DNA from 3 places in the Allobosea rubneri genome. Region 1 is predicted to be linked to each of the others. Evidence: riboswitches for the same ligand, from Rfam matches in the RefSeq annotation. Region 1 holds a riboswitch; each other region holds the start of a gene.

Region 1 (2,254 bases):
GGTGCTGCGCATCGGCCTGCCGCAGGCGATCTTCTACTATCTGCTGCCGCCGATCCTGGCCCGGTTCCGGGAACTCTTCCCACAGGTCGAAATCCTCGCCTATGAGCGCGACACCTCCCTCCCCGAGATGATCAAGGATGGCAGCCTCGATCTGTGCATCACCGAGCGCTATTTCGGTGACCCCAACGTGCCGCAGCATCTGGTCTGCACCTATCGGCCGGCACTCGTCTTCCCCACCGCCTGGGGCGCGGCCCCGGCGCCGGGCGAGATCCGGGAATGGGCGCAGAGGCGCCCCTTCGTGACCTATGAGCCCGGCCAGCTGCTGCGCAACCTCGCCATCGACTACCTGCGCCCCGACGGGTCGGAGATGGAGATCGCGATCTCGACCTCCGGCAGCTCGAGCGTGAAGCGCTGCGTCGAGGCCGGGATCGGCTTCGCGATCATCCCGGCCTGGTGCCTCGACGGCAGCGAGACCAGCATCGCCGGACTCGAAATCGCCGAACTGCCGGAGATCCCGATCTATTTCGGCGAAGCGAGCTTCCTCGCCCGCAACCCTTATGTCGTGACGCTGCGCCAGCTCTGCGGCAACCTGATGCAGACGGCGTCGGGCCCGCAGCTTCCGACCGCTTGACGCCGGTCCTTGCCGATCTATGGTCGCAGCCGATCATGGTTCTCCAGGCGTCACGCCCTGGAGCTAAGAGGGAATTCGGTGAGGCGCGCAGCGCCGAGGCCGAGGCTGCCCCCGCAACTGTAAGCGGCGAGCTCTCCACCCATCGTCCACTGGCGCTCCGGCGCCGGGAAGGCCGGACGGAACCAGCATCGACCCGCGAGCCAGGAGACCTGCCCTGATCATCGGAAGGTCTTTCGGGCGGGGTGCTCCGGAGGGTTGCGGACAAGCGCGGGACGAGGATCCCGCCGCTCCGTCGCAATCGCCTGCTTCCCGCCTTCATCTCGGGGAGCGATGAATCCAGATGCCCATCTCTACGAGCGCCGCCGGCGCCTTTGCTCGCACCAGCTTGACAGGTCGCGGCGCAGCCCTCTATCAGCTTTGTTATAACATTACATATTGGCTCAAGTCGCGCCGACTTGGCCCATGCCTCGGCGCCGGCCGTTCTCTCCCGCCTTCGAAGGGTTTCATGCACATGGTCCAGCGTTTCTCTCTCCCGCTGGCCCTGGCTGCCGGCCTGTGCCTCGCTTCCGGCGCGCAGGCCGCGCCGACGCAGTATCCGCCGACGCAGTATCCGCTGACGCTGGAGAACTGCCGGGAGACCATCACCTTCAACCAGGCGCCGAAGCGCGTGGTCGCCGTCGGCCAGACGCAGACCGAGATCCTCTATGCGCTCGGCCTGGGCGACCGCGTCGTCGGCACCGCCGTCTGGTTCAGCCCGGTCGCCAAACCTTATGAGGCGGTGAACGCCAAGGTGAAGCGGCTCGCCGACAATGACCCGAGCTTCGAGGCGGTGGTCGCCCAGGAGCCCGACCTCGTCACCGCGATGTTCGAATGGCATATCGGGCCGAACGGCATCGTCGGGAAGCGCGACCAGTTCGCCAAGGTCAAGGTGCCGACCTATGTCTCGCCGACCGACTGCGTCGGCAAGGACAATTCCGGCCCCGGCGACGGCGTGCGGACCAAGATGTTCTCGATGGAGCTGGTCTACCAGAACATCCGCGAATTCGGTCAGATCTTCGATGTGTCCGACCGCGCCGAGGCCCTGATCGCCGAGCTGAAGGCACGCGAGGAGAAGGCGGTGCAGTCGGTCGCCGGGATGAAGGCGCGGGACGTGCCTGTCGCCGTCTGGTTCTCCAGCAAGGACATCAAGGGCGATGCCTTCATCGCCGGCAAGAACGGCGTGCCGGCCTATATCCTGTCGAAGCTCGGCGCCCGCAACGTCATCACCACCAATGAGGAATGGCCGCTGGTCGGCTGGGAGAGCATCGCCGCCGCGAACCCCGCCGTGATCGTCGTCGTCAAGATGGACCGCCGGCGCTTTCCCGCCGACGACATCGATCTCAAGCTCAATTTCCTGAAGACCGACCCGGTGGCGAGCAAGCTCGATGCCGTCAAGCAGGACAGGATCGTGGTGATGGATGTCGGCGCGACGCGCGCCGGGCTCGACACCGTCGACGGCATCGAGGCGCTGGCACGCGGCATCGAGCGCTTCGGCCTGGCCCGGTGAGCCACCACCCCGTCCAGCCGAACTGGCCGGCGCGGATCGGCATCGCGTTCGCAGCGCTGGCCGCGCTGGTCTTCGCC
Region 2 (2,254 bases), on a different contig from region 1:
CTCGCTGCCCGGGACGATGAAGGTCGGCGCGAGCCGGTAGGTCGTGTGGCCGCCGAAGGTCTCGTCCTCGTCGCGGCGGATGTTCGCGACGGTGAAGAAGCGCTCGCTCCAGTTCGACTGCAATTCGAGGAAGGCGCCGGTATTGCCGTTCGAGGCGGTGAGCGAGCGCGATTCCAGCCGCTCGTTCTCGTATTGCAGCCCCATCACCAGCATCTGGCCCTCCATCAGCTTGAGGTCGCCGCGCCAGTCGTATTTCGTCCGCTCGCCGAGATTGTCGGTCGGCAGGCCGAGAATGCCGGCGGCGTTCGGCGAGCGGTTGGAGCGATCCTGGTTGGTGTAGGCGATGCCGAAGCGATTGACGAAGCGGCCGTCGAACGGGTCGAAGACCAGCTCGCCGCGGGTGAAGGCCTGCTTGTAGCTCTGGCTCGAGCGGTAGGCGTTCGGCACGCTCGGAAAGCCGGAATCGCCGGTCGAGAGCAGGTAGCCGTCGGAATAGCGGCCGATCCAGTTGAGGCTCAGCGTGTCGGTGAGCTTGAAGCCGAGGCGGGCGGAGTAGTTCCAGTTGTCATAGGAATTCGGGTTGATGCGGCGCCCGGGCGGAACGAGGTTCGGCGGCGTCACCGGCGTCGAGTCGGACTTCAGATGGGCGATGTTGAAGGCGTAGTTGAAGCGGTCGTCGCCGCCACTCAGGCCGAAAGCCTGGTTGAAGGTGCCGTAGGAACCGGCCTCGGCCGAGGCGGTGAGCTTGGGCGGGCCCTCGCCGCGCTTGGTGGTGATCGAGATCACGCCGCCGAGCGCATCGGCGCCATAGAGACCGCTCTGCGGGCCGCGCAGCACCTCGATGCGCTCGATGTCGTTGGTCAGCATCGAGCCGAAATCGAAGGAGCGGTTCGGGGTCGAGGGATCGTTGGCGTCGATGCCGTCGATCAGCACCTTGACGTGGTTCGAGTTGGTGCCGCGCATGAACACCGAGGTCTGGCCGCCGGGGCCGCCGATCTGGACGATGTTGAGGCCGGGCACGGCGGCGAGCGCCTGCGGCAGGGTCCGGCGCTGCTCGCGCTGGATCTGATCGGCGGTGATGACGGTGACGGAGCTCGCGACCTCGCGCGCCGGAGTCGGCGTGCCGGTGGCGCTGACCACGACTTCGTCGAGCCGGATGGTTTCAGGACCTGCTTGAGCCCTGGCGGCAAGGGGATTCAGCGATGTGCCGGCGAGCAGCAGGCAGGCGAGCGGCAAGGGGCCGCGCAGGGCGGTCTGGGGGAAGGGGAGCACGGAAGAAACCTCGGGCGGTCAACGTTGTGGCACGTCACCGCGAACGCGATCTCCCGCCCGCTCCCGAAAAAAGGGCAGCGCGCAAGTGAACCAGCGATCGAAACACCCCGTCCGAACGTGTTCGCGTGTGACCACGACTGACGGCAGGTCTCCTGGCTCGCGGGTCAGCGCCTTCTCACCGCCTTCCCAGGGCCGAGGTCCCAGTGGCGTATGGCGAAAGGCTCGCCGCTTACAGTTGCGGGGGCAGCCGCAGCATGGGGTGGCGAGCCACCCGCACTGCGTTCCCTTTTGATCCCGTGAGGGAACCGTCGCGTTTACGAGTAGGGCTGGAATGAGGCGCCGTCAACGCCGGCCGCGAGGCGCGGGGATGCCCGGGGCACCTTGCGGTTCATCAATATATATTATATGTAAATGTATATTGAAATCCAAGCGACAGGGGCCGCCATGAAAATCGTTGAGATCTCGGAGAAGCTTTCGGTGGCTGGCCAGCCTGCTCTCGCCGATTTCAAGCCCCTTGCGGCGCAGGGCTTCAAGGCGATCGTCAACGACCGTCCCGATGGCGAGGAACCGGGCCAACCCGGATCGGCCGCGGAAAGGCAGGCGGCCGCCGAGGCCGGAATGGCCTACAGCTTCGTGCCGGTGACCGGCGCGACCATTACCCGCTCCGATGTCGAGGCTTTCCAGGCGGCGCTCGCCGCGGCGCCGGGGCCGGTGCTGGCGCATTGCAAGGGCGGCACGCGGGCGCTGACCCTGCACGTGCTCGGCGAGGTTCTGGACGGGCGGATGAGGGCCGAAGAGGTTCCGGGTTTCGGCGCGCGCTTCGGCTTCGACCTTGCCGGTGCAAACGCCTGGCTCGACCGCGAGAGCGGCCGCAGCCCGCAGGTCAAGGGCTTCTACGAGCCGCGCAGTGGCAGCGTCCAGTACGTCGTTTCCGACCCTGCGACCCGGCGCTGTGCCATCATCGACCCCGTGCTCGACTACG
Region 3 (2,254 bases), on a different contig from region 1:
TGGCTGTCGGTGTCGAGGTCACCGATCAGATAGGTCCATTTGCCATCGGCGGCGAGCGCGATGGTGCAGGGCCGCTTGCAGACTGCGAGGCATTCGACCGGTACGACGGCGATGCCGCTGCCGGCCATGCGTTCGCCGAGCGCCGCCGCGAGCGCGATGCCCGGCTGGTCGAAGCCATCAGGCAGATCCTCGCGCTGGCGCCGGCAGACGGTGCAGACATGGATGGTGCAGCCCGGCTCCTGCCGGGCGACGGTCGCGAGGGCGAGATCGCCTTCGAGCATGAGAGTACTTCCTTGGGCTGGCGCGGCCGTTTCCGGCCGCGCGAGGCGTCAGGCCGCCGCGGTGGCGGCGCTGCGGCGCGTGGCCCAGGGCCAGAGCACGCCGACGGCGAAGCCGGTGGCGAGCCAGAGCGCGGCCTGGATGGCGAGCGAGAGCGCCGCGAAATGCGCCGCGATCTCGGCCGGGACCTTGCTCTCCGGCGCCGCCGGATGCGGCGCACCGATCAGGTGCGGCAGCAGCAAAGCGAGCACGGCGAGCGCCCTTGCCCAGGAGGCCTCGACCCGCAGGAAGACGAAGAGCGCGCCGGCGGTGACGGCGGCGGTCATCAGCCACCAGAGCTGCCGGTGCTGCAATTCGGCAGCGGCGGCGCCCGGCAGTTCCGGCGCGAGCCCCATCGCCGGGGCGAGCCCGAAGGCGAGAAAGCCGCAGACGGCCCAGGCCAGCGCCCGACGTTCATCGATCCGCTCATTGGCCGCGATCATGCCGGCGAGCAGCAGGGCGGCGAAGCCGATCGCGGTGCCGATCGTCACCAGGCTGGTGAAGGCGGTGCGCTGGAAGCCGTCCTGCGGCTTCCATTCATGCTCGCCGGTATGCTCAGCACCGGCGGCCGGATTGTTGTGCGCGAGGTGGATGCGGGCTTCGTCGTTGAAGGCGGCGAGCGTCGGTGCAGGCTGCGCGCGCAGCGCCGCCTCATAGGTTTCCGCCTTGAGGATGAGCGGCGTCGTGGTGACGTGCTGGAGCGCCGAGATCAGCAGCCCAGCCAGAAGCCCGGCCAGAAGACTGACCGTGAGAACACGTGTGACCATGATGCTTCCCCGTCAGTGGCAGGGGAAGGCAAGGCCGTGGCGGGCGTCATGCGCCGCGTTGTGGACATTCGCGGAGGCCGCGAAGCCGACGGTGTAGACCAGCACGAAGCCGAGGATCAGTGCGGCAGCGACGGCTTTCGCGCGTTCGGAGACGCTGGCCTGGCTGGAGACGGTAGCCGTATTCATTTTGGTTCACTTCCTGGCCACCCCACCGGCAGCCTGTTGGACGACATCGAAAGACGGCAGGTCTCCTGGCTCGCAGCTTGATGTCCTGCTCCGCCTTCCCGGGGAAACCCAGTGGCCGATGGCGCAGGACGCGCCGCTTACAGTTGCGGGGGCAGCCGCGGTATCGCACCGCGTTCCCTTTTCACCTCGTCGCCGAGGCACCGTCCGCAGGATCATTAGCCATCCGGCGGGCGCTGTGCAATGCAGTGCCGTCATTCTCGGCCGAAGCGAAGCGGAGAGCCGGGAATCTCCTGAACGAGATGCTCGGGGCGAGTCCGAGTATGACCCGGAGACCGCAAGCATGCCCCTTCCCCCGCTCACCCTCGTTCTCGGCGGCGCCCGCTCCGGCAAGAGCCGGCATGCCGAGGCGCTGATCGAGGCCCTGCCGGCGCCCTGGGTCTACATCGCCACCGCCCAGGCCTATGACGACGAGATGCGCGCGCGGATCGCCGAGCACCGCGCCCGACGCTCGCAGGACTGGCGGACGGTCGACGCGCCGATGGCGCTGCCCGAGGCGTTGCGTGCGGTACCGTCGGGGCAGCCCGTGCTGGTCGACTGCCTGACGCTCTGGCTGACCAATCTCATCCTGGCCGAGCGCGACATCGCCATCGCGACCGGCGAGCTCATGGCCGCCTGCCGTGAGGCGCAGGGCCCGATCGTGCTGGTCTCGAACGAGGTCGGCCTCGGCATCGTGCCGGAGAATGCACTCGCCCGCCGCTTCCGCGATGAGGCGGGGCGCCTGCACCAGCGGCTTGCGAGTCAGGCGGAGCGCGTGGTCTTCATGGTCGCCGGTCTGCCCATGCAGGTGAAGTAGCAGAGAAAAGCCATGACGATCGATGACGGCGAAGCCGCCCGCCACAAGGCGAAGATGGAGAAGCGCAAGGCGGTCCAGGACGCCGAGGTCGCCGGCAAGACGCTGGAAAAGGGCCTGCTGATCGTCAATA

What was found. Region 1 has a riboswitch for cobalamin ahead of RKE40_RS22800 (ABC transporter substrate-binding protein). Riboswitches for the same ligand answer to the same signal wherever they lie in the genome.
Region 2: linked by a shared signal. The riboswitch ahead of RKE40_RS29040 (TonB-dependent receptor plug domain-containing protein) and the one ahead of RKE40_RS22800 (ABC transporter substrate-binding protein) in region 1 are both predicted to bind cobalamin.
Region 3: linked by a shared signal. The riboswitch ahead of RKE40_RS13985 (CbtB domain-containing protein) and the one ahead of RKE40_RS22800 (ABC transporter substrate-binding protein) in region 1 are both predicted to bind cobalamin.

Annotation. Positions count from the first base shown of each region.
Region 1 is NZ_JAWDID010000047.1:24,010-26,263, forward strand. It holds gene RKE40_RS22795 (LysR family transcriptional regulator) at 1-631, shown strand, start outside; cobalamin riboswitch at 651-862, shown strand; gene RKE40_RS22800 (ABC transporter substrate-binding protein) at 1,143-2,177, shown strand; gene RKE40_RS22805 (FecCD family ABC transporter permease) at 2,174-2,254, shown strand, end outside.
Region 2 is NZ_JAWDID010000098.1:5,118-7,371, reverse strand. It holds gene RKE40_RS29040 (TonB-dependent receptor plug domain-containing protein) at 1-1,272, opposite strand, end outside; cobalamin riboswitch at 1,398-1,597, opposite strand; gene blh (bifunctional sulfur transferase/dioxygenase Blh) at 1,717-2,254, shown strand, end outside.
Region 3 is NZ_JAWDID010000018.1:93,101-95,354, reverse strand. It holds gene RKE40_RS13995 (DUF1636 family protein) at 1-281, opposite strand, end outside; gene RKE40_RS13990 (CbtA family protein) at 330-1,085, opposite strand; gene RKE40_RS13985 (CbtB domain-containing protein) at 1,098-1,271, opposite strand; cobalamin riboswitch at 1,310-1,491, opposite strand; gene cobU (bifunctional adenosylcobinamide kinase/adenosylcobinamide-phosphate guanylyltransferase) at 1,612-2,124, shown strand; gene cobO (cob(I)yrinic acid a,c-diamide adenosyltransferase) at 2,137-2,254, shown strand, end outside.